3 regions of the Thalassotalea sp. HSM 43 genome follow, and region 3 is predicted to be linked to each of the others. Evidence: predicted binding sites of a transcription regulator. Region 3 holds the regulator's gene; each other region holds the start of a gene.
The links. The regulator LexA, encoded in region 3, represses DNA repair genes until DNA is damaged. The targets are predictions, from matches to a motif close to TACTGTATNNNNATACAGTA.
Positions count from the first base shown of each region.

Region 1: the regulator LexA is predicted to act here: its motif matches at 1,946-1,965, upstream of recN (DNA repair protein RecN).
Region 2: the regulator LexA is predicted to act here: its motif matches at 6,932-6,951, upstream of E2K93_RS05090 (YebG family protein).

Region 1 covers NZ_CP038493.1:773,153-783,993, reverse strand. The annotation lists gene E2K93_RS03300 (outer membrane protein assembly factor BamE) at 1-84, opposite strand, end outside; gene recN (DNA repair protein RecN) at 230-1,894, opposite strand; gene nadK (NAD(+) kinase) at 2,025-2,906, opposite strand; gene grpE (nucleotide exchange factor GrpE) at 3,113-3,715, shown strand; gene E2K93_RS03280 (hypothetical protein) at 4,023-5,807, shown strand; gene E2K93_RS03275 (glycosyltransferase family 2 protein) at 5,825-6,847, shown strand; gene E2K93_RS03270 (class I SAM-dependent methyltransferase) at 6,837-7,655, shown strand; gene E2K93_RS03265 (hypothetical protein) at 7,678-8,445, shown strand; gene E2K93_RS03260 (glycosyltransferase) at 8,619-9,785, shown strand; gene E2K93_RS03255 (DUF6702 family protein) at 9,830-10,366, opposite strand; gene E2K93_RS03250 (M1 family metallopeptidase) at 10,373-10,841, opposite strand, start outside.
Region 2 covers NZ_CP038493.1:1,211,851-1,222,691, reverse strand. The annotation lists gene E2K93_RS05120 (mechanosensitive ion channel family protein) at 1-480, opposite strand, end outside; gene E2K93_RS05115 (TonB-dependent receptor plug domain-containing protein) at 708-3,293, shown strand; gene E2K93_RS05110 (amidohydrolase) at 3,410-4,630, opposite strand; gene E2K93_RS05105 (PA3496 family putative envelope integrity protein) at 4,840-5,031, opposite strand; gene E2K93_RS05100 (SDR family oxidoreductase) at 5,387-6,136, shown strand; gene E2K93_RS05095 (DUF3718 domain-containing protein) at 6,258-6,584, opposite strand; gene E2K93_RS05090 (YebG family protein) at 7,039-7,371, shown strand; gene E2K93_RS05085 (M48 family metallopeptidase) at 7,371-8,072, shown strand; gene thrA (bifunctional aspartate kinase/homoserine dehydrogenase I) at 8,393-10,841, shown strand, end outside.
Region 3 covers NZ_CP038493.1:1,557,689-1,568,529, reverse strand. The annotation lists gene ctaD (cytochrome c oxidase subunit I) at 1-876, opposite strand, end outside; gene coxB (cytochrome c oxidase subunit II) at 889-2,442, opposite strand; gene lexA (transcriptional repressor LexA) at 2,918-3,532, opposite strand; gene E2K93_RS06670 (fasciclin domain-containing protein) at 3,749-4,312, opposite strand; gene E2K93_RS06665 (hypothetical protein) at 4,483-6,009, opposite strand; gene plsB (glycerol-3-phosphate 1-O-acyltransferase PlsB) at 6,466-8,892, shown strand; gene E2K93_RS06655 (Kelch repeat-containing protein) at 8,987-10,087, shown strand; gene E2K93_RS06650 (alpha/beta hydrolase domain-containing protein) at 10,560-10,841, shown strand, end outside.

The DNA of each region.
Region 1 (10,841 bases), 780 kb from region 3:
GTAATTGCCTTGTGGTACATCTATTCGGTAAACGCAAGCCGATGTTAAACAAATGGCCGCACCGATAATCAAAGCTCGTAACATGTCATTATTATCCTAAAAGTCAGTGCCTGAATGATAACCAAGGGGACGCTTATATGAAAGCTTTTTATGCAACAATTTGGCCTTTTAAGCCGAGCAAAAGCAAGGGCAAAGGCCAAGGTATATGTTGCCGTTGTTATCAGATAGTTTAACTGGCTAAAAGTTCACGAGCATTTGCCATACTGGATTCGGTAATTTCATCACTAGCGAGAAGGCGAGCGATTTCTTGCTCACGCTTATGTTGATCAAGTTGATTGACTCGAGTTTGGGTTTGATTACCATCGGTGAGTTTGGCAACGAACAATTGCTGATGACCGCGACTTGCAACCTGCGGTAAATGCGTTACGCAGATAACTTGTGTTGATTGACCCAGTGTTTGCAGTTGCTTACCGACCATAGCCGCTGTTGGGCCGCTGATACCCACATCGACCTCATCAAAGATTAACGTAGGCGTGATGATCTTGGCGGATAGTATGACTTGGATTGCCAAACTAATGCGAGATAACTCACCACCAGAGGCGACTTTGTGGATCGCTTCAAGAGGTTGGCCAGGGTTCATGCTGGCAACAAATTCAATATGATCTAAGCCAAATTGCAGAACTTGATCCGGTTTCTCACTGTTTACTTGCACGCTAAATTGCGCTTTTTCCATATTTAACTGCTGCATCGAAGCGGTGATTTTGCTTGCCAATTGCTTGGCGGCTTGCACGCGCTTGTCGCGCAGTTTAACGGCGGCGTGTTGGTATTGCTCTATACATTGGTCTAGCTCGCTGTCGATAAATTCAAGTCGATGATCATCGACAGCGATACCATCGAGTTCTTGCCTAAGCAAGCAATGATGCGCAAATAGATTTTCAGGTCGTACTTGATGTTTTCGTGCTAATTGCATCGCGGTGGCGTAGCGCTCTTCAATCAAGGCATAGGTTTGTGGATCTATATCTATATTTTGTTGGTATACGCTAAGATCATTACTTGCTTCTTCTAATGAAATTCTCGCTTCATTGACCATTTCTGCAATGGCTGTCGCATTAGCATCAAGGTCGACTAACTGATTTAACTGTTCACTGCATTTTTGAATCATTGATAGCGCAGAGTATTCATCACTATCAGAAAGTTGTTGTAAACATAAATCACTAACTTGCATCAGTTGTTGCACGTTGGCATTGCGCTTAAAGTCGTTTTCTAGCTGGTCAAACTCATTAGCTTGTAGAGAAAACTCATCGAGCTCTTGTACCTGATATTGCAATAATTGTTGCTTAGCTTGGCGCTGTTCAACATTAGCGAGTAATTGCTGTTTTTCTTGTTCTAATCGACGGTGTTGGTGATACAGGGTTTGTACTTTTTCAATGTGCTTTTGATTATTAGCGAAATCATCCACCAAACGACGCTGCTCTGTTGGCTTTAACAACAATTGGTGATCATGTTGACCGTGTATATTAATCAACTTTTGGCCAAGCTCTTTTAACTGCGCCAATGGCACCGGGTTGGAATTAATATAGCCCTTAGACCGACCCTCTTTTGAGATCACCCGACGAATAATGCATTCATCATCTTGTTGTAAATCGTGATTTTGCAACCATTTTTGCACCTTGACTAATTGGCTGATATCGAAGCTGGCGGTAATTTCAGCTTTATCGGTGCCAGGGCGCACGGTGTTGGTGGTTGCTCTATCCCCCAAACACAAACCTAACGCATCGATGGCGATGGATTTACCGGCACCGGTTTCACCGGTGATGGTGGTCATTCCTTGTTGCCAGTCGATCTCAACAAAGCTGACAATGGCAAAGTTTTTAATGGCAAGATTGGTAAGCATGTTTGGCACTCATTGTTATAGTTCTGCGGTTAAACCACGGGATAAAATAAACACTGTTAATTTATACAGTAAAATTAACAGTGTTTATCAATGAATGCAAGTTTGAATTTTCGACAATCGAAAGGGGTGTTTAATAGACCTTATTGCCCCAACCAAGTTTGGTACGCAAAACGCTGAAGTAATCATGATCTAATGGGTGCACAAGACGTAATGTGTATTTGCTTTTTTTAATACGAATTTCATCGCCAGGCATTACCGCAAGAATCACATGGCCATCACAACTTACTTGCAATTCTTCGTGATTGTTTTCGGCAACGACAATTCTAATTTCACTGTCGCCATCGACAACGATAGGTCTTGATGACAAGGTATGCGGAAACATTGGCACCAAACTAAGGGCGTTTAATGTCGGGGTCATAATTGGGCCGCCGGCAGACATAGAATATGCGGTTGAGCCAGTTGGTGTTGAAATGATGATGCCGTCACTGCGCTGGGAGAACATAAAGGTATCACCTAAATAAACCGCAAACTCCATCATGCTCGCGACTTTACCCGGATGCAGAACCGCTTCATTCATGGCAGCGTTAGAGCTCTTTAATTGCCCATGACGGTATACTTCTGCGTACAGTAAGCATCGATGCTCGGTGTTAGATTGACCTTCTAAAATCGCTTCTAATGGCTCAATCAGGTTATCTGGCGAGAGATCGGTAAGAAACCCTAAATTGCCACGGTTAACCCCTAACACGGCAACATTATGACTGGCTAACACGCGTGCAGCGCCAAGCATGTAGCCATCACCACCAACTACAATAGCCAAATCAGCTTGTTCACCAATTTCAACGATATCAAAGGTGATATCTGCGTGTTTATTGAGTTTTTCACTGACCTTACTTTCAATCATTACTTGGTAACCATTGTTTTCCAAATAATGATGTAAAGCCGCAATGGTAGCCAAAGCGCCATCGTGATCGGGTTTTCCTATTAATCCTATGGTGTTATATAACTTGCTCATCTAGAGGTGTTGCAGTTTTTTCCTATATAAAGGCAGTTTTACTAAGAAATTAGCTAAAGTAAAGCTGAGAGCGGAATTTTAGTTAAAATTAATGCTTGAAAGCGTATATAATGCCCCCATAAATGTTTTAGTGAAAATCAGTACCCCTGAGTCAGTCGCAGTCTTGCGTCTAGCGGAACTTGGGAAAAGATATTGTGGAGTTATCGATGACGAACGAGTCAAATAAAACAGAACAGCAACCAGATACCGTAGAACAAGAAACGGTTGAGAATACAGAAGAGGTTGTTGTTGAAGAGCAACAAGCAGAGCAAGAAGTCGAAGTATTGTCTGCAGAGCAAGAAAAAATTGCTGAACTAGAGCAAAAGCTTGCTGCCGCATTAGCAAAAGTTGATGAGCAAAAAGATTCCGTTATTCGCGCCAAAGCCGAAGTTGACAATATTCGTCGTCGCAGTGCGCAGGAAGTTGAAAAAGCGAAAAAGTTTGCGCTTGAGAAATTTGCTGGTGAAATGCTAACGGTTGTTGATAATTTAGAACGTGGTCTAGCCACCATTAACGCTGAAGATGAACAGCAAAAGACCACCTATGATGGTGTTAACTTGACGCTGCAAGGTTTGATTTCTGGTTTGGATAAGTTCGGTGTTAAAGCCGTTGACCCACAAGACCAGCCATTTAATCCAGAATTGCATCAAGCGATGTCTATGCAACCGGTAGAAGGTGTTGAAGCAAACACCGTTATTGCGGTAATGCAAAAAGGTTACGAGCTTAACGGCCGCCTGATTCGTCCAGCTATGGTTATGGTTTCTAAATAACCGCTACAAGAATCTGTATAAGAAAAAGGCTCACTATTGTTCAGTGAGCCTTTTTTGTTTCAAATAAGTAATGATAATACTCTTTAGTACATATTGTATATTGACCTAATATCAAAGCTATTGAGAGTAATATAAAATAACTAAATAGCTCCCCTAAATTACAAAATAAACTAAAAATCAAAAGCTTAGTTCTATAAGTAAATAGTTTACTTAATTGGAAAAATAAAATTCTCTGCTATGCTCATAATAATAGATTGGAAAAACCCTGTTAGTTTAGGGTGATAATTATAATAACCATTAGCGGAAGATGAAAAGAGCAGTTATAGCGCTTAATAATTACATAACTTTAATTAAAACTCCCTTTGATCAAAAAATGGCTCTTTCACAGTCAATTTGGAGTGGTGTTTTAGTTTTACTGTTATTGTTACTTTTATTCTCCAAGATTCATATCGCGTTTAACTATGAAATTAATTGGGATGAATTTTATTATTTGTCTTTTATTTTTAAACATTTAAGAGGGGAGTTATCTTCTTCTCTCCAAACATTCCATGTACATCTTTTTTCATGGATGAGTCTTTTGACCTTCAATGAAGTTAATTTAGTTGTTGTTGGCCGTATTGTAATGGTTTTATTACAAGTGCTGACAGGAGCTTTTCTTTATTCTATATGTCGTAACTTTTTAACTGTAACAGCTTCCTTATTTGCAATATTTTCTTACTTTTCTTTTTCTTATATCCTTTTAATGGGAGCAAGTTTTAGAACCGATCCAATAGCAACATTTTGTGTAACCGCAATCGTTTCTATTTTGTTAAATTTCCAAAAAAAGAATTATTTGATTTTGACGAGTGCTTTATTAGGATCAATCTCTCTTCTTGTAACGATAAAGTCAGTTTTGTATTTACCAACTTTTATTTTGCTTGGTCTAAGGCGAATACTGTTATCCAATGAAAGAAAAGAAGATTTAATGTATGTAGCCAAAATCCTTATTAGCACCCTAGTTTTCTTTCTTATTGGGCTATTTTTTCATAAACAAGGGGTTGAATCGCCAATTAAACAAGCTGAAGTATCTTTATTAACTCACAGCTTTTCTAAAACTATTGAGCAAGCCGAATTTTTTCCAGGAAAAGCATATTTTTTGAATACTCTGGTTTTTGATGTTGTATTTTGGGGAACATTGTGTTCAGGTTGTGTGTTGTTTTGGACTATTGATAAACAAAAATTTATTTCAGAGCCTGCCCTCCTAAATTTTAAATTCATAAGCTGGGTTATGTTGTACGTAGCTTTCTTACTCCCTTTGTTTTCAATCTTATTTTACAGAAACGCCTTCCCATATTTTTATACGTTCGCCTTACCATTGGCATCTTTTTTTTGTGGCTTAGTTTGGTTTTGTTTATTTGATAAGTTTGAATCAAAAGCAAAGCATTTCATCGCGGGCACATTTATTGTTCTATTGGTTTTGAATACGGTCAAAATGGCTGTTGAACGACCACAAACCCGCTCAAATAATTCACAAAAACTTTTAGTAAATGAAATTCATAAAATTTTCCCTAAACCTGTAAGTTACTTTGATAGGTGCTCGATGGTATCAACTTTTCGGCAGGTAGGTTTCTTTATGAGTTCTTGGGGAATGGAAAATTACAAAGCCAATTTAACGCCAACTTTTGAGCAAATTATCATTAAAAGTCAGCCAGTATTTTATATTGCAAATATTGGATACCTAGAAGAAAAAACATTGAAAGTGGAGTTGGACAATTCAATAGACCTATCAGAGACAGATAAAAATGTCATAGGCAGAAACTATATACATCACTGGAATAAAATTTACGTTGCTGGTAAACAGTTTAACTTTGGGCACTCTAGTAGTGAACTTAACTTCCACATTCAAATTTCAGGCGTTTATACCTTAGAAGCGGGATCGAAAGTTAATATAAACAAAACTCCAATCTATCCAGGGGAAACTTTGTTTTTGTCTGAAGGACGCCATCAAATCTCTGCTAAAGATGGGAGCGGAATAGTTAAGTTACGGTGGGGGGATAACCTATACGTCCCGAGTAATGAAGTACAAATCGAAAATGTTTTCTCTGGATTTTAGCTAAAAAGGAAGTTGCAATGAAACTTATAATTCAAATACCTTGCTTTAATGAAGCTGATACTTTGCCTCAGGTTATTAAAGATTTGCCCAAAAATATTATTGGTGTCGATACTATAGAGTTGTTAGTTGTAGATGATGGCTCTACAGATGATACAGTGAAAATTGCAGAAGAGTTGGGCGTTGATCATATTATAATTAATACTTCAAACCAAGGTCTTGCTAGAACTTTTCATACAGGTATCGAAGAATGTTTACGTCTAAATGCTGATATTATTGTTAATACAGATGGCGATAATCAATATCAAGGTCATGACATTCCCAAATTGGTTGCTCCAATCCTAGCCGGAAAGGCCGATATCGTAATCGGCGATAGAGGTGGAATTGAAAACCCTCATTTTTCTCTTTTTAAAAGGTGCTTACAGGTTTTCGGTAGCTTTGTGATTAGAAAGGTAACTGGGCTAGAGATTACCGATGCTGTCAGCGGCTTTAGAGCAATGTCGAAAAAATCTGTTCAAAAGATCAATATAATTTCCGACTTTAGTTACACGATAGAAATGTTGCTTCTAGCTAGTGCTAATAAAATGTGCGTTAAATCAGTCAAAATTGGAACAAATCCCAATACTAGAAAGTCCAGATTGTTTACATCAGTGCCTCAATTTTTAAATAAGTCAGTTACCACGTTGTTTAGAGTTTATACAATGTACCAACCGTTTAGAGTTTTTTTAGGGACTGGGGTTATTATATTATTTATCGGTATTGTTCCGATATTACGGTTTCTTTATTTTTATTCTACCGGCGATGGAAGTGGGCATATTCAGTCGCTAATTTTAGGTACTACTTTAGTCATTATGGGCGTAATTATATTAGTGCTTGGTATCATTGCTGACTTAATAAGTATAAATAGAAAGTTAATAGAAAAAACAATCCATAAAGTTGAAAAGTTAGAAGACCGCTTTAGAGGTAACCCAAGTCCAAGCTCGAAAGATAATGTATTGGAGTACAATAAGGTTATGAAGAAAGGAACTAATAATGATGTCTAAGCTGCCTGAAAATAACAATCTGGTTAGTTTTGATAAAGATTACGGTCTTTATTTCAATGATTTAAGTTGGGTACCCGCTCCTAGGTATGTTTTAAGACGATTTAGAGTTTGTAAAATATTGAGGGGAATTAGTACAGCGCGTATCCTAGAAGTAGGGTGTGGTGCAGGAGCTCTTAGTTATGATTGTTGGCAAAAAGGTTATGAAGTAGAGGTGTTAGAGAGATCCGCTGAGGCACGTTTGGTTGCTTCACAGACATTATTAAATACTGCAGTTGCAAAGTCTATTCATGCTGAGAGTTTAGATTGGAATCAACAGTTTGATGTAATTATGTCTTTCGAGGTTTTAGAGCATATTGAGAATGATAAGGCGGCTCTTATTGAGTGGTTGAAATGGTTGAAGCCGGGAGGGATGTGTTTACTATCTGTACCTGCACTAATGTCGAAATGGGGGCCTAAAGATGTTTGGGCTGGCCATTTTAGACGCTATGAAAAACAAGAGTTTTTAAAATTAATGAATGATTGTGGCTTGGAATGTATTCATTTTGAGACTTACGGCTACCCCTTAACCTACCTGACTAATATCCTTCGAGATAGGATACATAATGCGGATTCTAAAAAACGGCCTGTGGGTGACTTAGAGGGAACAGAACGAAGCGGAATTGAACGAAAAAGTGAGGCTAAACTGTTTTCGTTTCAACAAAGTTATATAGGAAGAATGCTGATGCGATTATGTTGCCATGCGCAGAGTGCTTTTGCAAAATTCGGCCTTGGTGATGGGTATATAGTACTCGCTAAGAAAAAAAATTGAGCGTTTGGACAAAATAGTTAAAATGACTAAGAAAGCTGCCCACCTATTAGGTAATATCTTGGTAGTTATTATCCTAGCCTATTTTGCGTTAACAGCATTACCTAAGCTGGAGCAGTTTCAATGGAGGGCTACGTTTTTACTGCCCGTTACAATAACTGTAATGATTTTTATTTTCACAAACTTCTTAGGAGCTATTATATGGTTCATTTTATTAATAGGTAGAAATGACAAAATAGATATAAAGCAAACAATTCAAATATTTTTTATATCACAATTGGGTAAGTATGTGCCCGGAAATATAGCGCATTTATTTGGTCGAGTGTGGTTTTCGAGAGCTATAAGAATCGACACTGTCAATGTAGTTAATACTCTGGTTTTAGAGGTTGTTTTACTTACCTTAGCAGTAATGACTCTTTCATTGTTTACTTTATATCAAGTAGGTTTGCAGGAAACCATAGAAAAACATCTAATCCAATTAGATGTTTTGATTTATAGTTCAATTTTTATATCAGTTATCAGTTTGATTGTTTTGCGTCAAATTCCAAGCCTATTTGGAGTTGATAGTAAGCTTAAATTCCTACGTAATTTACATTTTCCTAAAGTAAAATACCTATTGATATGCCTAATTCTTTATTGGTTTACTTTTTTAACTGTTGGTTTTTCATTAGAGTATTTGGCCGACAGTATCTTTGATTATCAGTTTGAAAATATTATCCTTGTCGCCGGAATTTTTTCAATCGCTTTCATAACTGGGTATCTAACGCCCGGTGCTCCGGGGGGGTTGGTGTAAGAGAATTTGTATTGATTTTATTGTTAACACCTTTTTGCGGCGAGCTTTGTGCAATTATTATTACTGCTCTTAATAGGGTGGCTCAGGTAATAGCTGATTTTATTACTTTTTTTATCGGTAAGGCTATTAAAAGTACGAATGATTTGCCGTCAAAAATAGAGCAGGAATGACCGTTGAAAAATAAGAAAAATAAATTAAACATTCTAGTTTGGGGGACATTTGATAAAACCAAGCCTCGAAATCGTATTCTTCAAAATGGCCTGAGCCAAGTAGGTTGTATTCTACAATACTGCCATGCAAACATTTGGATGGGCGAAAATGATAAAAGTCAGCTAAAAAAAGTATCTCAATGGGGAAACATTCTCTTCAGTTATATGAAGGAATACCCAAAGCTCATAGCAAAATTTTGCAAAATTGACAAAACTGACTTTATTTTGGTTGGTTATTTAGGTCATATAGATGTTTTGATTCTTTGGCCATTTGCAAAGATAAAAGGAGTTCCAATTGTTTGGGATGCTTTCATTTCTCTTTATAATACCGTTGTTGAAGACCGTAAACTTGTTAGTAAATATAACCCTTTGAGTTGGCTCTTATATATATTTGAGTGGACAGCGTGTCGAGCAGCAGATGTGGTAGTGTTAGATACGCGTGCTCATGCTAATTACTTTCGTAGTCGGTATAAGCTAGATCAAAACAAAGTAGCTCATACTTATGTTGGTGCAGAAGAATTGTTTTTTGACCAACAAATAATACGTAAAAGAAAATTGAAACAGCAACATAAGCAATTTAATGTATTGTTTTATGGAACCTTTATACCCCTTCATGGAATAACTACCATATTATCTGCAGCAAAGCTCATCGATAATAAATTAGTGAATTGGACTTTAATTGGCACAGGGCAAGAGGCTGAAAAGTATAAACTTGAAATAGAACAATGCTCTAATGTTAGTTGGAATAAGTGGGTTGAATATGAATCATTAATTGAGAAGATTAATGAAGCTGATGTATGTTTAGGGATTTTTGGTAGCACAATAAAGAGTGATATGGTCATACCTAATAAAGTATTTCAAATTTTAGCTGCTAATAAACCCCTAATAACAAGAAGTTCACCGGCAATAAAAGAGCTCCTATCGGGTGAGGAACCTGGTGTATGGTTAATTCCTCCTAATAATGCAGATGAATTGATTCGAGCAGTAATCACTGCAATGAATGAAAGAGAAAAACTAAGCTCTTTAAATCTACATCATGAAGTGAATGAGCAGTTTACACACAAGGCAATAGGAGAAAAACTAATTTCATCGCTAAAAAAGGCAAAAATTTGTGACATTGAAATGCAATAATGGCAGCATATTACTAGCGATAAAATGCTATTGTTTATAAAAATTTATCGTTCAATCTCAATACGCTGCCAATCATCATCTTCCGATACGCGAACAGAGCGCACTTTATTGCCATTTGTCGGCTGGTCACTGTATTCAACGTTGATCTGATTAATTTGACCTGGCCACTCGTCCTGCAATGCTCGCATTTTAATGTATATCGCTGACAAGTTGTCAGGTTGGGCAATTTCTTGGTATACCCAAAAGTACTTACCTTCCACTTCAAAGCCAACACTGCCTAAGGCTAATGTTTTTTTGCTTTGATCCAATAAACGAAACTGTTTTTGAATATAGGTAGCAAAATTTTGCTGGCTGGTTGGATCCGATAGTAAGTCTGAGTTGCTACCCAAAATATCAGCAATCGCATGCTCAGCATCATGCAGATAAAAACGATGCGATACTTCTATATTGTTGGTGCGCTCATTAAATAAAATACTGCTGTATGCTTCTTTTTGTTGATGAGCACTAACGACAGTGCTCATCATCATTACAAACATAGTCAGTATCGGCATCAGCTTTTGTGTGATAAACGATAATTTCATGTCAGTTTACTTTTTATAAACCTTGGTTTTAGGTTCTTTAAGTTCTGCTTTACTGTCGTGCATGATATCGCGATATTCCATTTTCTTCGACTTTTCTTGCTTGAACGCTTCAATACGCGACTCAATAATGCGTCTTGGAAAGTGGTTGTTTTCGACATTTACATCGGCCGTTTCCCAGTGTGGGTCAACCGCAACAGAAACCAGAACCTTGTCTTTTTCGGTGACAATAAGCTTGCTTACCGACTTTGGCGAACGGCGCCAAATCTCAGCTGGGATATGCATTGCTTGAGTTGAACCGTCGGCGTAGGTTAGCTCTAGTAAAATAGGCATAACCAAACCACCTTTGTTTGAGAAGTTAATAACGTAGTAGTTTTTATCTTCTTTTACGGCACGTTCAAATGCTTGACGTTCCCAAGGCTCAAGTTTGTTAAGCATTTTCTTGTATTCATTGCGATCTTTGTTGGTAACTGTCCAA
Region 2 (10,841 bases), 350 kb from region 3:
CTGGCTGTTCGGGATGATGGCGGTGCGGCCGGTGTAATTGTAGGTATTGTTGGCAAAGTCGACTTCTTGGATCAAGGTAGACAGTATATTATGTTCTATCACTTCACCATGATTATCGCCGACCTTAATCCAGTCACCTATCACAAACGCGTTCGAGGTGGCGCGCAATATCGAACCACTCAAGCACAGTATTAATTCTTTTGAGGCGATAACAATTGCCACTGCTACCGCTGCAATTGAAAGTGCAAAGGTTTGTAACTCTCCCCACCACAGGCTCAGCAGAAAAATCGCCATAACCATGGCTTTAATATTTTTAGTTCGTGATATCCAAGTTCGGTGCTGTTCATTTAGGATGTCATTATCACGTTTAATAAAGACAACGATGTACTTAGACAGCAACTGCAATACCACCACAATGGCGATGGTAAGAAAAATCTTATTAGTAATTAGCAGAGAAAATTGTTGTAAAAAGTGCTCCATAAATAGCCCTTCCTAGATACCTGAAAAATGCCTGTTAATGATAACTATTTTCAACAAGCAAGATAACAAAAACAGAGTAACGAAATGTAACCCTTTGATTTTTTGCAAAGAATGCGTGAAAACATTTCATGTTAATAGTTTGTAAATGCGCTCTAGGTCAGATATAAAGGTAGTTGAAGTATTAATAATATACTCGTTAATAAAAAAAAATGTGAGGGAGAAATCTAATGTCTAGGAACTTCAAATTGCGTCACCTGACCCTAGCGGTCGGTATCGCTCTGGGTAGTCAGCCTGTGCTGGCAGCCGAAGAGGGCGAAGCAGTAGCCGATGAAAACATCGAGCAGATCGTTGTTGTTGGTACTCGTTCTGCACCGCGCTCGGTAGCGGATTCACCGGTACCGGTTGATGTCGTAAGCGGTGATGAACTATCTAAGTCTGGTGCGTCGGATTTACTTGATGCACTACAAAGTGCGGTACCGTCTTTCAATGTACGTGCGCAACCTATCTCGGATGCTGCGACTTTGATTCGTCCAGTTAACTTACGTGGTTTGTCTTCAGACTCCACACTAATTCTTGTCAATGGTAAGCGTCGTCATCGTGCATCTGTTATTGCCTTCCAAGGTGGTGGTGTCAATGATGGTGCTCAAGGTCCTGATATCTCAGTAATTCCATCCGTTGCTCTTAAGCAAGTGGAAGTACTACGTGACGGTGCGTCAGCACAATACGGTTCAGATGCTATCGCTGGTGTTATGAACTTTATTTTACGTGACGACAGAGATGGCGGTTCTATCTCGGTTAAATACGGTGAGTTTTCTGAAGGCGATGGTGAAACCACCGTTGTTGACGGTAACATTGGTTTACCATTTACCGATGATGGCTTTGCTAACTTCAGTTTCCAATTGAAAAACGTTGACCCGACAAGTCGTTCAGTACAGCGCCCAGACGCGGCTAACCTGATTGACCAAGGAAACACCGACGTTAACGATCCAGCGCAAATTTGGGGTAACCCAGAAGTTGAAGACGATATCACTATCTTTGGTAATATCGGATTGGATTTAGAAGATGATAAAGAAGCGTACTTATTTGGTAACTACTCTGAGCGAGATGTTACCGGTGGTTTCTATTATCGTAATCCACATAACCGTGGTAACGTTTTCTCAATTGATGGTGGTGAAACACTATTGGTTGGTGATGTTGCTCAATCGGAAGGCGCAGCACGCAGTTGTGCGGTGGTAAATATTCCTAAGAACCCTGATGGTTCAGATGGTAACGTGCTAACCTCGCCTGAGTATTTAGCCATGTTGGCCGATCCAAACTGTTTCTCAATGAACTCAATCATGCCAGGCGGTTATACACCGCAGTTCGGCGGTAACATTACCGATACCTCCATTACTGGTGGTGTACGTGGTGATATCAATGCTGGTTTGATGAAAGAGTGGAGCTTTGACTTAAGTGCCTCTGTTGGTCGAAATGAGTCTGAATTCTTTTTGAAAAACACTCTTAACCCATCGCTTGGTCTTTCAACACCAACCAACTTCCAAACAGGTAAGTACATTCAGTTAGAGAAAACCTTTAACCTTGATTTAGTACGCGGGTTTGATATTGGTTTAGCGGAAGACTTAAACTTTGCAGTTGGTGCCGAGTGGCGTGAAGAGAGTTTTGAAATCGTTTCTGGTGAAGAGTCATCTTGGAAAGCGGGTCCTTATGCTGACCAAGGCTTCAACATCGGTTCACACGGTTTTAAAGGTTTTGGTCCAGAATCACAAGGTCGCAATGAGCGTCGTAACTGGGCATTTTATGCTGATGTAGAAACTTACTTCACTGAAGGCTGGATGGTCGGAGCTGCGGTACGTTACGAAGACTTTAACACCTTTGGTGATACTACGGATTACAAAGTTACGACACAGTTTGAAATAACCGATAACTTGTCAATTCGTGCGTCACATAGTACGGGTTTCCGTGCACCAACTGTTGGTCAAGAGAACGTTGTTAATACGCAAACGTCCTTGGTTGAAGGTGAGCTAATCCAGTCATTCTTAGCGCCACCGACTGATCCTCTATCAGCATTCTATGGTGGTAAAGTGTTACAACCTGAAGAATCAACATCGTACGCAGCGGGTATCGTATACCAAAATGGTGATTTCTTCTTAACCGTTGATGCATACAGCATTGAAGTAACGGATCGTCTAGCGCAATCGAGTCAAATCGATGTACTAGAAGAAGATTGGGATGACCTACGTGACTTAGGTGTTAAAAACCCTGAATTGATTTCAGCGGTAACGTACTTTAACAATGACTTTGATACCACAACTGAAGGTGTGGATGTTGTTGCTAACTACTCAATGGGTCTGTTAGGCGGTGACACCAAGTTTAGCTTGGCATACAACTTCAACGATACAACGGTTGATAAGTTTAATCCTGAAACCACGTCGGAAGGTAAAGTGGAGCGATTGGAAGATGGTATTCCAGATCACCAAGCAACCTTTACCGTTAGTCAAAGTTGGGACGCGTTTGGCGCCTTCCTACGCTTCAACTACTTCGGAGAGTACTACGCGGTGCATGCCGATGATACCTCTGATGGTTGGTCAGAAACAGCTGACTCTACTTTCACTCTAGATGGTGAAGTAAGTTGGTATGCGACTGATAGCCTAACCTTTACGGTTGGTGGTAATAACTTGCTTGATGAAGAAGCACAAGAGTTGCAGAAAGGCCCTGATGGCGCTTACTCCGTTGTTGGTGGTAAGTACTACGAAAGTGGTCCATTCGATTACAACGGTGCATTCTACTACGGTAAAGTTACCTACAAGTTCTAAACTAGCGATAGTTTAAGATAAAAAAAACCTGCTCAATGAGCAGGTTTTTTATTGTCTTTTTTATGGCTTAATTAGCGGTATTTGCTAGCGGTAATTGCTAACCATCTTTAAGCCTCTTATTTTTGGTGACTATTCATGTAATCTAACGTCAAACCTATCAGAGTTTGCACACCGGTTTTCAAACCTGACTCATCGACAAAAAACTCTGGTGTATGGTGCGCTGGCGCATCTTCTTTCTTAGTACCTTTTGGCATTCCGCCTACACCCAAAAATAACCCAGGCACTTGTTGTTGATAGAATGAAAAGTCTTCGGCACCGGTTTGTGCTTTTGATAACACCACGTTCTCGCTGCCCAAATTGTTTTGTAAATAAGGCAACATTTTGCCCATTAACGCCGGATCATTATAGGTAACCGGGTAATTAGCGCCAAATGGCACGGTTACCTCGGCGACTGCGCCCATACTCGCGGCAATATTGATTGCTTTGCGTTTTACCGCTTCGCGAATGTGCTCTCGCATTTCTGGGTTTAAACTTCTTAAGGTACCAACAATTTCCACTTCATTAGGGATAATGTTCGAACGTACGCCACCGTGAATACTACCGACGGTGACAACAGCCGCTTCTTCGATTAATTCTAACTCGCGAGAAACGATGGTCTGTAAGCCCATAATTATTTGCGCGGAGGTGACCACAGGATCGACACTCTTCCATGGGTAAGCGCCATGCGCCTGTTTACCTTTAACGACAATTTTAAAGGTATCAACCGCGGCCAATGTGCCACCTGGCTTATAACTGATTTGTCCTGCTTCTAAGTTGGACCAAATATGAACACCAAATACGACGTCAACGTCAGGGTTTTTCATTACCCCTTGTTTAACCATCAATTCGGCACCGCCTTCTTCACCTGCGGGCGCGCCTTCTTCGGCAGGTTGAAAGATAAACTTCACTTTACCGGTTAGCAATTCTTTATGCTGACTAAGCATTTTTGCCGTACCTAATAGCATGGCTATGTGGGTATCATGGCCACAAGCATGCATAACCGGTACTTGCTGGCCGTTATACTCGCCTACCGCTTTGGAAGCAAAAGGTAAGCCGGATATTTCTTTTACTGGCAGACCATCTATGTCAGCGCGTAAAGCTACGACCGGGCCAGGTTTACCTGAATCTAATACAGCGACAACACCCGTATGGGCGATTCCGGTTTGCACCTCTAAGCCTAATTGCTTTAACTCGTCGGCGATTCGCTTGGCTGTTTCAAACTCTCGGTTTGATAATTCCGGGTGTTGGTGGAAATGGCGGCGCCATTCAATTACGTCCTGCTCGACACTTGTTGCCATCGTTTGTGGTGACAGATCTTTGGCAAAGCTGCTTGTTATGGCGCAGTTGAACGCTACAAAACAGCTTGCGGCTAATGCGGTTTTTCGAAAATAAGACATAAATCTCCCTAATAGGTGTTATTGCTATGTACTTGAGAGTAGAGAAGATTTAGGGAAATGAAAAGAACAATTTAGGAAATGTAGCAGATTAGCAATCTAATAAGTGGGATTTATAAATCCCACTCATCTTCGTCAAGCAACTCTTTAAGTCGCTTCTTTTCAAGTAACTCATCGATACGGCGTCGGGTTTTTGCTGTATCTGGGTTACCCGCATCATTTTCTGTGTTTGACGAAACCTCATCAGTAAAATCCATATCACTGTTGGTTAAATCGACATCATTAATGATTTTATTTCGAGACATTACTGCATCCTCAAGAATTTCGTTTGACCGTTATTTGTGAAAAATAGGCAAAAATAAATCGTACGTCAAACAAAATTTGCGATTTTCAAATCAAATGCATAAAAAAACGTCATCCCTTTGTTTACAGGCTGTTCAGGCCTGTTTCTTGCTTGGTGTTTGCGAGTAAATACACAGTGAATTTATGGTTTTGACTGACTTAGCGGCAAGGGCGGTATTTAAGTTTATGGGAGACATCGTTATCTTTATTAGGTAAGTTATTGGACAATAACCATGTTTGATAATTTTAAGGTGTTTGTCGAATACAACGACAGACTTACTTGGTTTATAGCACGATAACTGATGAGACAATGACGTCATGCAACGCAAGAATATTATAATTACCGGTGCCAGTTCTGGTATCGGCGAAGAATTGGCCAAACAGTTTGCGCAAATGGGGCGAAATCTGGTGCTATGTGCCAGACGCACCGAACGATTGCAAGCGCTAGCGAGCGAGCTTGAGCAGCAGTACCCAGCCATTACGGTGTTGGTTTTTGCTCTGGATGTAAACCAAGATGAGCAAGTGTTTACAGTATTTAAACAGGCAAAACAGCAGCTTGGCAGTATTGATAGGGTGATAGTTAATGCCGGTATTGGCAAAGGAGCATCCATAGGCACCGGCTATTATGCGCAAAATAAGCTGACTGCGGTTACCAACTTTGTCGCTGCGTTATGCCAATGTGAAGCCGCGATGGAGATTTTCAGAGAGCAAAATAGTGGTCATTTGGTCACCATATCATCGGTAAGCTCACAACGAGGTTTTCGTCGCTCGATGACTGTCTATGCTGCAACGAAAGCAGGGTTGGCGTCATTAACGGAAGGCATTCGAATCGATACCTTAGGCAGCCCTATTAAGGTGTCGACCATACATCCTGGTTATATTAAAACAGAAATTACCGATACCGATAAAAATCCCCCGTTTTTGGTTGATGTCACATCTGGTTGTAACAAGGTCATCGCTGCTATTGAAGCGGAAAAAAACATTGCCTTTGTACCGGGGTGGCCATGGGCTGTGATGCGTTATATTTTACCTATATTGCCATTATCGATAATGCGCCGATTGAGCTAGAGTACGCATATAAAATACATGGGATGTGAAAAGATTAACGCCCTGACTCAAAAACATCGAGCCAGAGCGTTGGGGGGAAGCAAGGTCCAGGGTGACAGATCAGTCCTCGCTGTTTATGGGCTTAAAAATTTACCGCATAAACGTTTGCCAAATCGGTAATTTCACTACCGCCTAGGCGTTCTTGCAGATGACTGGCGGTGTTATATGCACCGGCATTTTCTGCAAAGTTAACAATATTTTCGCCATTACATACCACTTTTGCTGCAACGGTTTTCTCTTTTAGGTGATAACCTTTAATAGTGCGACGCATATCGCCAAGGTCGTCAGCTTGCGCTGATTTACATACTTGAATTAGTGCATTTTCAAGATAAGGATCCATGCCCGCGGTTGCATTCATTGTAAAACCCATGCTGGTTGCCATTACTGCTGCTAAAGTTAGTGCTTTCATCGTCGTTCTCCACATTCTCATTAAGTATTCTGTAACAGTGTTGTTGTCGTTCGCTGTTAATCTAATAGTGACGCATTTTGCGAGAAAAGTTGTTAATGCAGAATGTGTGAATGTAACAACTTTGCCGGGCCTTTATTTACCGTTAATTCGGGCAAATTCAGTTAAAATCACGAGGTTAGTAGAGTTCATCAAATGTTAAAGATGTGTTAACAGAAACATTTTTTTACATCGGTGCATAAAAACACGGTTAAATCGTATATTTAGTCAAGGTGAGTTGCGGGTTTTGTGCGATGAGTGAAAAAGGAAAAAAAATTTTTTCTGGCGAGTCATAAAAAAAGCTGTTAAATTACTGGATAAATATACACTACTTGAAACAATTTACATTAAATGCACGGAAAATACTGGCATTATACGGCCACTATTTACGTCATACACTGGGTAATAAGGAAAGACTATGGCTGTTGAAAGTCGCTTTGTAGTGGTTCGAAATGGGGTGGAGGTTGAAACGTTTATGGACAAAAAGGCTGCCGATGAGTACGACAAGATGCTCGACATGGCCGATAATTTGTCGGCGTTACTCGATCAATCTTCGTTAGCACTTGAAGAGCAAATGATTGAAGATGTCAGTATCTTCCTCGCGAAAAATCGTGAACAAGTATTGATTTCACTATTGGCAAAAAAACCTAAGCCGGCGGCGGAACCTGTTGTTGAAAAGCAACCCGCGACCAGTAAAGCAAAACCTGCCGCAAAGAAAGCGACGGCAAAATCGAAAGCTAAATCTGCCTAATGGCGTCAATTGATTATCAACTGGTGCGCAGTAGTCGGCGCAAGACCATCAGCTTGCAAGTTAAGCATGGTCAAGTACGAGTGCTTGCTCCGGAATTTGTTAATGAGCAATACATTGCCGAGTTGGTTGTCAAAAAGCGCGCCTGGTTACAGCAAAAAATCGCTTTGCAGCAGCAAAGCAGTGAGACCGTCGAGCGCCAGTATCAACATGACGAGGTGTTTTACTATCTAGGTAAGCCTTATCGTTTGTCGGTTGTTGTTGCCAGTAAAAATAGCGTGTCGATTGAAGCGGAACACATAGTCGTTGCGGTTAAGGTGGCTAACGATGACCCAGCACTGATAGCCAATGCCGTGAAAAAGCAACTGCACGCATGGTATAAACAACAAGCAATGTCGATATTGTTAGCGCGCAGCGAACAATGGCAGCAAGACACAAAGTTAAAGGCAAAGTGCAGCACTGTACGTTATTTTAAGTCTCGTTGGGGCAGTTGTGACAGTAAAGGCCATGTAAAACTAAACTGGTTATTGGTCATGGCGCCAGACTGGGTTATCGATTACGTTATCATCCACGAGCTTTGCCATCTTAAACACATGAACCATTCTGCCGAATTTTGGGCACTGGTCTCGTCATTTTATGGTAACCACAAAGTCGCCAAAACATGGCTAACGCAACATCAATCTCACCTCTACTGGATAAACTAGTCGAATTTTTATCGGCTATTGTTTATTTATTCTGCAATTTGTTGTCCTACATGTAATTTTTCATTGTTAATTTCTTGTGATTAATGGCTTGACAGCGGCGAACCGCTGGTGCAGAGTGAAAGCATGAGAATATTTATGCACCTGACCAACATTACAATTACCACCACCATTGGTACCCCAATGGAGGTCAGTGGCTAGCGTGTAAATAAAACGTTCAAACATAAAAGCCCGTGACCTGCAAAGTTCACGGGCTTTTGTTTTTAAAGCAAAAATTATTTGCCACACTTGTTAATAACAATGGCTAATTCGAGGAAAACAATATGAGAGTGATAAAATTCGGCGGTTCTTCCCTTGCCAATGCAGACCGTTTTAATACGGTTTGCGAAATCATCGAAGCGAAAAGCCAGCATTCACCGGTTGCGGTTGTTGTCTCAGCACCAAAAGGCGTTACCAATCATTTGGTAGCGATGACGCAAAACCTAGATGATAGCAACTCTCTCGAACAACAAATTGACCATTTGCAAAAAACGGTAAACGCGATTTTTGATGATTTAGATAATGGCCAGCGGGCGTTTAATCGTCATCACGCTGACCAATCTCTGGCTCGCAGTCTCGGCCAGTTAAAACGTTGGATGCAGGGTTCAGCGATGTTGAATCATTGTCCAGATCATATTCGTGCTTGTGTGATCAGTCTTGGTGAACGTTTAAGTGTTGCTATCCTCGAAGCGCTGCTTAACACCGAACAACAAACCATTGCGGTATTAGAGCCAGAGCAATTTTTAAAAACCAATGAATCGTCACTCGATGCGGTTGCCGATTTGGTGTTAGCACGCCAACAATTTGTTGATAAATACAATCAACTACCGCGTATCAGCGTGATGCCAGGTTTTATCGGCGTAGCCCCATCTGGAAAATTGACCACGCTGGGTCGTAATGGCTCGGATTATTCTGCAGCGGTATTGAGTGTTTGTGTCAATGCCGAATGCTGTGAAATTTGGACTGACGTCGACGGTGTCTTTAATGCCGACCCGCGCTTAATTAAAGAAGCGAGCTTATTAGAGCACTTGTCATATCAAGAAGCGATGGAGCTTTCTTACTTTGGTGCCAAGGTGTTGCATCCTAAAACCATTGGCCCGATTGCTCAATATCACATCCCATGTTTGATTAAAAACACCTTGAACGTCGATGCTAAAGGTACCTTGATTTCCAATGAAGACAAGGGCGAAAAGCAGGTTAAAGCCATTTCAAATCTTGATGAGCTAACCATGATCAACGTCTCAGGACCAGGCATGAAAGGCATGGTTGGTATGGCGAGCCGAGTATTTGCTTGCATGAGCCGAGAAAATATCTCAATGGTAATGATCAGCCAATCGTCTTCAGAATACTGTATTAGTTTTTGTGTTTATTCTGCCGATGCTTATCGAGCTCAGCAAAGTCTGCAGCAAGAGTTTGAACTTGAGTTACTTAATCAATTGCTTGAACCAATCGATATGCAATCGCATTTGTCTATTGTCTCCTTGGTCGGTGATGGTATGCATCATCAACGTGGCGTCGCCGGCAAGTTGTTTAGTTCGTTGGCGCAAGCGCGAGTGAACGTCATCGCCATTGCTCAGGATTCATCAGAGCGCAGTATTTCAGTCGTCATTGAACAACGCAAATGCACTGAAGCGCTGAAAGTATGTCATCAAAACTTCTTTTCAAGCAGACAAACGATTGATGCGTTTGTTGTCGGTTGCGGGGTTGTTGGTAGTGAATTGTTAGCGCAAATTTCACGTCAGCAAGCATCATTAAAACAACAAGGGATTGAACTGAACGTTTACGGAATTGCCAATTCAAAAGGCATGGCGTTTGATGCTCAAGGTATTCCTATGGATAACTGGCAATCGGCGTTAGCAGGCGAACAAAAAACGCTGAGTGTCGATACCGTCAAGCACTTTGCCCGCAGTCATCATTTGATTAATCCGGTACTGGTTGATTGCACCTCGGATGCAGAGCTGGCGCTTAATTACGCCGATTATCTTGCTGAAGGCTTCCATGTTGTAACGCCAAATAAAAAGGCTAATACCGACAGCTGGCAGTACTATCGTCAAATTCGTGAAAATGCGCGTAAAACCAATCGTCTGTTTTTATATGAAACCAATGTTGGTGCTGGTTTACCGGTAATTGATACGTTGCAAAACCTTTTTAAAGCCGGTGATAATTTACAGCAATTTGACGGTGTTTTATCAGGCTCGTTATCGTATATTTTTGGTAAGCTAGATGAAGGCATGAGCTTATCGCAAGCTACCGAAATCGCCAAACAAAACGGCTTCACCGAACCTGATCCTCGTGATGACTTAAGTGGCATGGACGTCGCTCGTAAACTATTGATTATGGCACGCGAAGCGGGTATGGCACTGGAGCTGGATAACATCAAGGTCGAGTCGGTATTGCCAGACAACTTTGACTCAACTGGCTCGGTCGATGAATTTATGCAGCGTTTACCTGAGCTGGACAGCTATTTTCAAGATAAAGTTGAAAGTGCCAAAGAGCAGGGCAAAGTGCTGCGCTATGTTGGTAAAATCAGTAATGGTGAATGTCAGGTGGCCATTGAAGCCGTTGATAGCAGTCACCCACTTTACGCGATTAAAGATGGCGAAAATGCCTTATCGATTTTAAGTCGTTATTATCAACCGATTCCACTGGTATTAAGAGGCTATGGTGCTGGCGCTGAAGTTACTGCGGCAGGTGTGTTCGCCGATATGCTGCGCACTCAAGCTTGGAAGCAGG
Region 3 (10,841 bases):
CGCGTAAACCATAGAGCTGTAACCAAACAGTTTTTTACGGGTAAAGGCTGGAATGGTGGTCGATACAATACCGAATGCCGGTAAGATCATAATGTACACTTCAGGGTGACCGAAGAACCAGAATATGTGCTGGAACATAACCGGGTCACCACCACCGGCGGCGTTAAAGAATGAGGTACCAAAATAGGTATCGGTTAATACCATGGTAACCGCACCGGCGAGAACCGGCATAACCGCAATCAAAAGGTAAGCGGTGATGAAGAATGTCCATACAAACAATGGCATCTTCATGTAGGTCATACCTGGTGCACGCATGTTCATGATGGTCACGATGATATTAATCGCACCCATAATCGATGAAATACCCATAATATGTACGGCAAACACGAAGAATGCAGTACTGCCATTTGAGTAGGTTGTCGATAATGGCGCGTAGAATGTCCAACCGAAGTTAGGACCACCGCCTTCCATAAACAATGATGCCAATAAGATGCTGAACGCAAATGGCAAAATCCAGAATGACCAGTTATTCAATCGTGGTAGCGCCATATCTGGTGCACCGACCATCATCGGTATCATCCAGTTTGCCAAACCCGTAAAGGCTGGCATGATGGCACCAAATACCATGATAAGACCGTGTACTGTGGTCATTTGGTTGAAGAAGTCTGGTTCAACAATTTGCAAACCGGGCTGGAATAGCTCGGCGCGAATGACCATAGCCATCGCACCACCGGTAAGTAGCATGATGAAACTGAACCAAAGATAAAGGGTACCAATATCCTTATGGTTAGTGGTGTATAACCAGCGCTTCAGGCCGGTCATTTTATGATCATGGTGATCATCATGATGATCTAATGTTTCTGTAGCTGTACTCATAATCATTCCCCCTTATTTGACTACATCTTTGGCTTGCACAGCATCGCCGGTATCGTTACCCCAGGCGTTGCGCTCGTAAGTAACCACTGCGGCCATCTCTTGTGGCGTTAGCTGAGCGGCAAAACCTAGCATAGCGGTACCTGGTTTGCCGTTAGCAACCATGTCAATATGAGCGGCAATGTCACCGGTGGCCATAGCGCTGCCTTTTAAACCAGGGAATGCTGGCGGCATACCTTCACCATTTACTTGGTGACACGCGGCACATTTAGCGACGTAAACTTGCTCGCCGAGCTCCATAAGCTTGGCCATGTCCAAATCGTCCATGTTCACTGCAGCCGCTGGTGCAGGTTCTGCTTCAGGTGTGGCTGCTGCACTGTCGCTTGCGCCATCTGGAGCAACCGGTTGAGCACTGGCGCCACTCGCACCTTGACCAATTTCTTGAACGTCTTTGGCTTGTATGGTTTGACCCATATTATTACCCCAAGCATTACGCTCATAGGTAACAACAGCAGCAATCTCTTTCAAGCTAAGTTGCTTGCCGTAACCTTGCATACCGGTGCCAGCACGACCATTGAATACCACACTGATGTGTTCAGCCATTTTTTCAGCATCCACAGCAATACCTGAACCCGCGAGAGCTGGGAATGCAGGCGGTAGACCTTGACCATTAGGTTGGTGACATGCGGCACAATGCGCGGTATAGGTTGTTTCACCCAATGCCATCAAATCGTCCATAGACATTTCCGCATTAAGCGAAGCTGCTTCTGCTTGCTTGGCTTGAGTCATGGCAATCTTTTGTTCATTGATCCAAAGCTCATAGTCTTCTTCACTGCGTACATCGACAACAATTGGCATATAGCCGTGGTCTTTACCACATAGCTCGGCACAACGGCCACGGTAAATACCAGGTTCATTGACATTGGTCCAAGCTTCATTGATAAAGCCCGGGTTTGCGTCTTGCTTGACGGCAAACGCTGGAACCCACCAAGAGTGAATTACGTCATCTGAGGTAATTAGGAAGCGTACTTTACGGTTAACCGGTATGACCAAAGGCTTATCTACTTCAAGTAAGTAGTTTTCACCTTTTGCTTCACCTTCACCTTCGCGATTATCAAACTGTTCGCGTGGGGTAGACAGCACACTGTAATATTCGATGCCTTGATCAAAATATTTGTAATGCCACTTCCATTGGGAACCGGTGACCTGAATGGTTAGGTCGGAATTGGAGTTATCCTCCATATCGATCAAGGCCGTGGTTGCTGGCCATGCCATACCAATCAGAATAAGAATAGGAATAGCGGTCCAAAGTATTTCTACTTTAGTGCTTTCATGAAAATCGGCTGGCTTTACGCCTTTCGATTTACGGTGGAAGATCATGGACCAGAACATGGCACCGAATACTACGATACCAATGACGGTACAGATCCATAGAACCAACATATGCAAATCATAGACATTTTGGCTGACATCCGTCACACCTTTAGTCAAATTTAATTGCGATTCTGCCCAAGCTGAACTGGCAAACGTACTTGCCAACAACAGCCAACCCAGGTTACGTCTTTTCACTCGACATCTCCTCTGCTTGCAAAGCCAAAGAAAATACAGAAAAAGGGACAAGATACATCTTCATTCGATGTCGCAAATTTCCGTAAATTATTGTTATTGTTTTATACCGGTTAAATGATTAACTCGGCCATTTACGTACTGCAAATCTACGTTTAGTTTTGACGTGGTAGATTTAGCGCATTTTCTTATTGTTGTAATCGGCTGGTGTCACCAGGTGGCAAACAATCGGCCTGTTTTTGTTTATTTCATGTTCTAGAATTACTTAATTTTTATACAAGGTAAAGCGCTTTGTTAGAAATTTGTAAATCTTTTTTACAATCCAGATTATAAATGGGGCTAGAGTAAATACTCTTGTGTTTTAATGGGTTATAGGCGAGGTAAGGCGATGGAGGTTTTTTTGAGATACAAAAAACGCCCTAATTTGGGCGCTTTTAGAAGATGTTTGACTGCTTAAAGTTTGTACAGTTTTGCTGGGCTACATCCAGTCTGCATTGCGAACCACACCGACGGCGATTCCCTCAATATTAAAAGGTGTATTGGCTAAATCGACAACAATCGGTGAGAATGCTTCGTTCTCAGCGTGTAAATAAACGACATTACCTTCTCGTTTATAGCGTTTGACCGTCACGTCATCTTCGACACGAGCAACAACAACCTGACCGTTGTGAATATCGGTCGTTTGATGCACTGCTAAGAGGTCGCCATCAAATATGCCAATGTCTTTCATGCTCTCGCCATTAACGCGCAATAAGTAATCAGCAGCAGGGTGAAATAGACTACCGTCGATCTTGTATCTGTCTTCAACGTGCTCTTGGGCAAGAATAGGTTCACCTGCCGCAACTCGACCAATTAATGGCAAGCCTTCTTCTTCAATATGTTCTTCGGCTAGTTTGATACCACGGGAGGTACCCGGCAGCATTTCAATAAAGCCCTTTTTGGCCAGCGCTTTTAAATGCTCTTCCGCAGCATTCGCCGATTTAAAACCAAAAAAGTTGGCAATTTCCGCTCGTGTCGGTGGCATGCCGGTTTCGTTTATTTTTTCTTTGATCAAATCAAAGATTTGTTGTTGTCTGGCAGTCAATGCTCGCATGATATTTTTACAGCCTGTTTATCCGTACAGTAACTGTCAGTATATACAGCTTGGCAAGAATCGCAACCGATTATTTGTTTATGCCTGAATATGCTTGTGCTAATCATCGAAGGTATAAATCGAATTAAGACAGCGACATACATATGTTGGCACATAAAAAACGCCCTCATTGAGGGCGTTTTAGCTTGTAGTAAGGTTGTTCAGGTACAGGGGTGGTTAAGGCTTTAATACCGTATCAATGATATGCACCATACCGTCTGACAAGCGATTATCTTCGCTGATGATCTTCGCTTCTGATTTTTCGGCAATGATCAGGCCATCATCGTAATAAATACTGTTGCCATCAAGCATCTCGACCATTTTCGCACGGGTCACAGAACGTGAATTGCGCACGCCTTCAGTAACGTGATACTTCAATACATCAGCAACGCCATCGGCGCCAAGTAAACTCACGGCGGCATTAAACGCATCGGCATCATTGGTGGTGTTGGTTAGCATATAAAAAGCGTTGTCATTAGGCGCAAATACGGTTAAATCGCTGCCATCGAACGCGGCTACGGTGCCGGTAGCAATCAGCGCGGCGACTAATACGTCAAAATCTTCGCCGTTACTGTCAAAATCAAATGGTTCGCCAGACGCTCCAACAGCGAAATCGACGATACTTACATCGGATTTTTCTGTCCACTTAGGTTTTTCTGCGTAAGCCGATGCACATAAAAAAGTCGCAACTGATAGTGTTGCAATGGTTTTTGTTAATGAACTCATTACCGTATTCATCATAGTGTTCCTCTGTTTATTTTGACGTTGATAGTGATGGAGTAGTTACGGTAATTCGCTGCCAGAAGATCACTCAATAGATAACTCACCACTGAGTTATGGCTGTTAATCCGCGAATAGGCCACGACAATTTGCCGTGACCTTGCTATCGGGAATGACAGCTATGTGCGTGGTTAGTTGCTGTCTTTTTGGTTTGCAAAGGTCATGTCGTATCCGCTAGCCGATTGCTCATTTTTTTGCAGCAACAAGAACATGGCTTGGCTGGACTCGTCTAAGGTAATTGCTTGTGAGGCGAGCAGTATGTCGCTGCTGTCGCGCTTGGCAACGGCATATACAGTGTAGGTATTGTTTAACAGCTCGATATTACTGGCGTTTGCGTAACTGATATGGCGATAATTCGTTGAAGTTTCGATCAACTCATCACTTTGCACAAAGTAGACACTGACGCTATTGAAATCATCATCTTCAACAAGGTTTATGATGTCAATTTGGTGACTATAAATACTGCTACTTTGGGTGGTTTCAACCGCTAATGAATTGATTTTTATTTCTACTTCATCGACCAGTCCATCGCCATCTTCATCTACATCGCCGTCGCCATCATGATCAACGTCTTCTTCGCTGAGGTAAAAGAAGATGGTTTTCTCTTCGTTTTCAGCTAGGGTCAACAAATGATTGGTTAGCAAGGGTTGTTGTTGCGACGAGCTGAGCAAATCAATGCTGTAGTCACCTTGGCTGACAATATAGGTGTCACTGTATTGACCAAAACCGATGTTATCGATAGCAATGGTTTCATCAATTGAACGCAAGGTGGCATCTATAGAATGGTCATAATCAGGTATTAGGTCGTGCTCAGTAATACTGTTGAACAGTCGCAGTTTAGAATCATCCCCATCGCTTTGTAATGTCATAAAGTCGTATTTTGAAATCATATCGATGGCAAACGGCGACGAGCCTGCACCTTGGTTTTGTCGCACCACGACAATATATTGCGAGGTGTATTGCATAGGCGCTTGGGTCGATTGAAATAACACTTGGTCACTGCCAGCTTGGGTAATATAAAAGGTATAGTCGTCTTGATCGTGTTTTTGATTTTCACTGATCACCCCGTAATTAAGTTGTTCAAGCGCAATCGCCTCATTGAAGGTTTCATCGGCTTTCGACATGTAGACATCAATATCTTGCATTGCTTCATGTAAGTTGAGCAGGCGGATATTAAACAACTCCTCGTCATTGTCGTTATCATCATCAATGACTGGAATTTCAAAGGACATCACTTGCGGCGCCTGGACGTCACCTGTTAGGGCAAAAAATTGAATGCTGTCTTTACTGAATTTATGGCTTTGTTGATAGATGATTTGTAGATCTTCGCGACTGCTGCTGTCAGCATCATCTTGCCAAGCAAGCTCCACATAATAGTCGTCAGCTTCGAGCTCGTAACGGTTGTTTGCATCAGCAAATGCTAACGGTGAAAAGGTGATTTCAAAATCGTCGTCATCGTCATCTTCGTCGAGGTTTTCATCGACAGTAAAGTAAATGCTAGGCGCGTTGTTTGAGGCATTGTAAAACTGCACAAAGGCATTGTCAGAATCGCTCTGTTCATCGTCTGAACTGCACGCGGTCAATAAACTGGCTAATACACTGGCGCAAAGCACAGGTTTTATGCTGTTTAAAGAGAGTGTCTTATTATGTAAATTCATGGTTCCTACCCTATTAAATTAAAAAAAGAACAAGCCATATTGTCGATATGGCAACACCCAAAATAGATAACGGTATTAACAAATTGTTCACTTGGGTAACGCCTATTTACAGTACTTTACGAAACGGCTTTAAACTTTACGTTGCTTTACATTTGGCGGGGGAACTTTCGCTATTTGTGCTAATAAAAAAGGCGGCGGTTTTGCTGCTGTTGGGATTGCCCAATACTGGCATTTAATAACTCGCAAGCATTGGCTGATTTTGGCCGATTTAGTGATTGGATTTTCTTTAGAGAGTCGCAAATGGGTTGCTTCACGCTCCTGCTATTTCGCGATATAGCAGCCTTTTTATCGATATTTATGCTCAAATAGTGGCGAATGTAGCAACAGCATCGATAATAATGGTAGAATTGCCGCAAATTTTTAAGTGATTAATCCGCCAAGGATTTTAAATACAAAATGAGAGCCTTGTTCTATTTTTTATTATCTTTACCTGTACGCTTGTTGGTCAAGTGTAAGGTAATTCCTGACAACGCTGAAACGTTCGAGTTGGGCGACAACAAAGACGTGTTTTATATTGTCCGTCATCAATCGGCGAGTGACTTATTGGCATTACGAATGGCCTGTAAGTCTTTAAACATGCCTGATCCATTAGAAAGCGTTGTCGTAGATGGCCAACAAATGGAACGTTGCATTTGTTTGGAAAAGCCAAGCTCTATTTTTCCTTGGATGAAACCTGGAAAAACGCGCGCTATGAGTTCAGGGTCGGCGTTACTTAAGGCGCACCAAAAAGATCATGAGCGCAACGCGAAGCTTATTCCGGCGAACCTGTTGTGGGGACGTAAACCGGGCAAAGCCAAAGTCAATGTCAGCGACATGATTGCCGATGAGACCTCGCCTAACTTTTTACGTAAGTTCTTTATCGTTTTGTTTTTGGGTCGTGATGCCTTAGTGCGTTTTAGCGAGCCCGTATCATTACGTCAAGTGGTCGATACGCAAGGCAGTGACGACATCGCCGCGCGAAAATTGATACGTATGGCGCGTATTCATTTTCATCGCCAATCGGTCGCAACGACCGGCCCACGTTTAATGGATTTGCACCAAAAGTTTACCGCCTTATTTGCCAATCCAGCGATCAAGCGTCTGATTAAAGAAGAAGCAAAATCCAAGGGTAAGAGCGAAGAAGAGATCAAAAAACAGGCGCGCGGCATGATGAAAGAAATCGCCGCGGATTATCGCCCGGTAACCATACGACTTGGTGACCGTGTTTTGACCTGGTTATGGAATCGTTTATACAACGGTATCGAAGTGAAAAATGGCGACCGCTTGCGTGAGTTATCACAAGCCGGCCATGAAATCATTTATGTACCGTGTCATCGCTCACATATGGATTACTTATTACTGACCTATGTGATTTATCATCAGGCAGTCGCGACACCGCGAATCGCCGCGGGTATCAACCTTAACTTTTGGCCTGCTGGGCCAATTTTCCGTAAAGCGGGTGCATTCTTTATTCGTCGTAGTTTTCGTGGCAACCGCTTATATTCAACGATTTTCCGTGAATATTTAGGCTTACTGTTTACCCTTGGTTACCCTGTTAAGTACTACACCGAAGGTGGTCGCAGCCGCACCGGTCGTTTACTGCAACCAAAAACCGGTATGATCGCGATGACGGTGCAAAGCATGCTTAAAGGCATCGAACGTCCGCTAACCTTAGTGCCTGTTTATCTTGGTTATGAGCACGTTATGGAAGTCGCCAGTTACCACAAAGAACTGAAAGGCAGCGGCAAACAGAAAGAGTCGGTATTCGGTATTATTAAAGCGATTCGTAAGTTGCGCAACTATGGTAAAGGTTACGTCAACTTTGGTGAGCCGATCAGTATCAATGATTACTTAGACAGCAATGTGCCGGAATGGAAAGAAAGCATCGATCCTATCGACCCGCCTAAACCAAAATGGTTAACACCAACGGTAAATGGCCTAGCAGATCAGGTTATGACCGAAATCAACAAAGCCGCGGCATTGAATTCGGTGACCTTAACGGCGCTTATTTTATTAACGTCTGAGAACAAAGCGCTCACGCGTAAAGAGTTAGAAGCGCAACTAGACTTCTTTATTGAGGTGCAAAAAGCCGCGCCGTTCAGTAAGGAAGTGTATATTCCGCATGAATCCGGTAAAGAGTTAGTCGACTCGGTTATCAGTCTTAATAAAGTCGATGTGACTGACGATAAAATGGGGCAATTAATCTCGTTAACTGATCAAGCTTGTTTAGAGATGAGTTATTACCGTAACAATATTTTGCACACCTATATGTTGCCGTCAGTGGTCTGTCGTTTATTAAACACCTACGACAAATTAACCACCGAAGAAATTGACACGAAAGTAGAACAATTGATGCAGCTAATTAAGGCTGAGTTGTTCTTATGGCATAGCCATGATGACATTGTTGAACAAACAGAGACGATACTTAAGTACTTTGAACTGCAGCAATTGATTAAGCAGAGTAAAGCGGGTTACTGGAGCATTAATGCTGAGAACAAAAGTAGCCATATGCTTAACCTAATGTCATCGTGCATCAGTGAAACGGTACAGCGTTACACCATTGTTTTGAATATCGTCAATAGCTCGTCACCAATCGCTCGCTCAGCATTAGAAAGCGATGCCACAACGTTGGCAGAGCGCATGTCGAAGTTGCATAACATCAATGCACCAGAGTTTATCGATCGCAAGGCACAAACCGCCGTGGTTAATGCCCTGCGTGATTATGGTTATATTGAAACCGATGATACCGGTAGCTTTATCAAAACCGATAAATTGGCCAGCCTAGATGAAACCCTAGAGCATTTGATTGAGCCAGATGTATTGCAAAGTATTTTGCATACTTAATCGAAACAAATGACAAAAGGCTGGTAGATACCGGCCTTTTTTGTGTCTGTTTGCAGCATAATTAGCCATTAAATTTTGGTATCTTTTGGTCAACATGCTAACGTTTGTGGCAAATCACTTTTTTAAAGCCATTGTTATGCGTTTAGCCTTATTATTTACTTTGTTTTTGCCACTTGTTGCTCAGGCAGCACAGCCGTCTGTTGATGTTCCTGCGCTGCCGGAGCCGGTCAGCAATAATGCCGTCGCTAAGGTACAAACCAAGCAAGGTGAGTTTATTATTAGCTTTATGGGCTTGGCGGCCGGCAAGACATATCAAGATGTGCACAACAAGGTTTGGGCGTGGCAAGTGGGCAGTGATGCTTGGCAGGCGAAAACACCTGTACCTTCAAGCTTGCCACTAAAAGGGCGTTTGGCGGCAATTGCGGTTGGTATTAACGATAAGGCTTATATCTTTGGTGGCTATACGGTTGCTAAAGACCATTCGGAAATCTCCTCACCTGATAGCTTTCGCTATGACGTTATCAACGACCGTTATGAGACGATTGCACCTATGCCGGTACCCGTCGATGACAGTGTCGCCTTGGTGTATCAGCAGCGTTATATTTATCTGATCAGTGGCTGGCACAACGCGGGCAATGTCAATTTGGTGCAAATTTACGACACCAAGACTGACAGCTGGCAACAAGGCGCGCCATTTTTAGGTGAGCCTGTTTTTGGTCAAGCAGCGGGCTTGGTCGATAACGTTATGCTGGTGTGTGATGGCGTAAAAGTTCAGGCTAACCTGTTAAAAAGACGCAGCTATGCCATGGCAACACAATGCCTTAAAGGCAGCATAGATGAGAAAAACCCAGCTAAGATTGATTGGCAATTGGTTGAACATCCTACCGGTCAGGGACGCTATCGAATGGCAGCCATAGATGTGGCTGGCAAAATTGCCTTTGCTGGTGGTTCAAGTAACCCATATAACTACAATGGCGTCGGTTATAATGGCGAGCCATCTGAGCCTGATGCTAAATTATGGTTGTTTGAGCCAAGCGATAATAGCTGGCAGGTAATATCAACTGAGCACCTAACCATGGACCACCGAGGCTTAATTAAGCTTAATGATCAATTGCTTACCATTGGCGGCATGACAACCAATCAGCAAGTGTTAGATAAAGTCACGATATGGTCAGATAACACTCCATTACCGTAAACAACATCATCTAACATTTTTTAAATATTTGTTGATCTGGATCAGTATCAATCCTGCGGCCATCTCCTATGCTTTAGTTAGTTTAAATAAACGGGATAACACAGGAGAGAGTCATGGACAATTTAAGCTTTCTACTAAACGATCCTATTGTCTGGATCTCAGCTATTGGATTAACAACCGTATTGGTTATTTGCAGCTACTACGTGTACTTTTTTATAAAACACATAAACGGTGATTTGTAATTCTCTTATTAACACATAATTTATCTCCCTCGGGTAAATTAATTTTTGGCGATGTCAATTCATGACCTTTCTCTAAAGGCTTTGTGGCATCGCTTTTTCTTATCTAAATCAATATTTTCAGCAAACCCTTCTAAAATAGCCGCGATATACGCAACATATCGGCTTATTCCTTGCAATTCGCTGTCGCAAGGTTAATATCGAATTGATAACAAGAAAAAGGGTAAGGGTTTATGTTAGGGCAATTGTATGCCGGGCTTATTAAAGCGACGGCGAATGTGACCAGGCTAGCTGTAGCAACACTATTGGTGGTGCTACCATTAACGGCTCAGGCAAAAGTTATTGCCAACTCGGTAAAAACGACCAAACAAATCAATTTCAAAGGCCAATCGCTGGAGATCATCAGTGGTGAATTTGAATTTGCGCTCGACCCATTAAATGCTGCCAATACAGCCATTGTTGATTTGCAGCATGCCAGCAAAGACAACGACGGTATGGTGCGCGCCAAAGCCAAC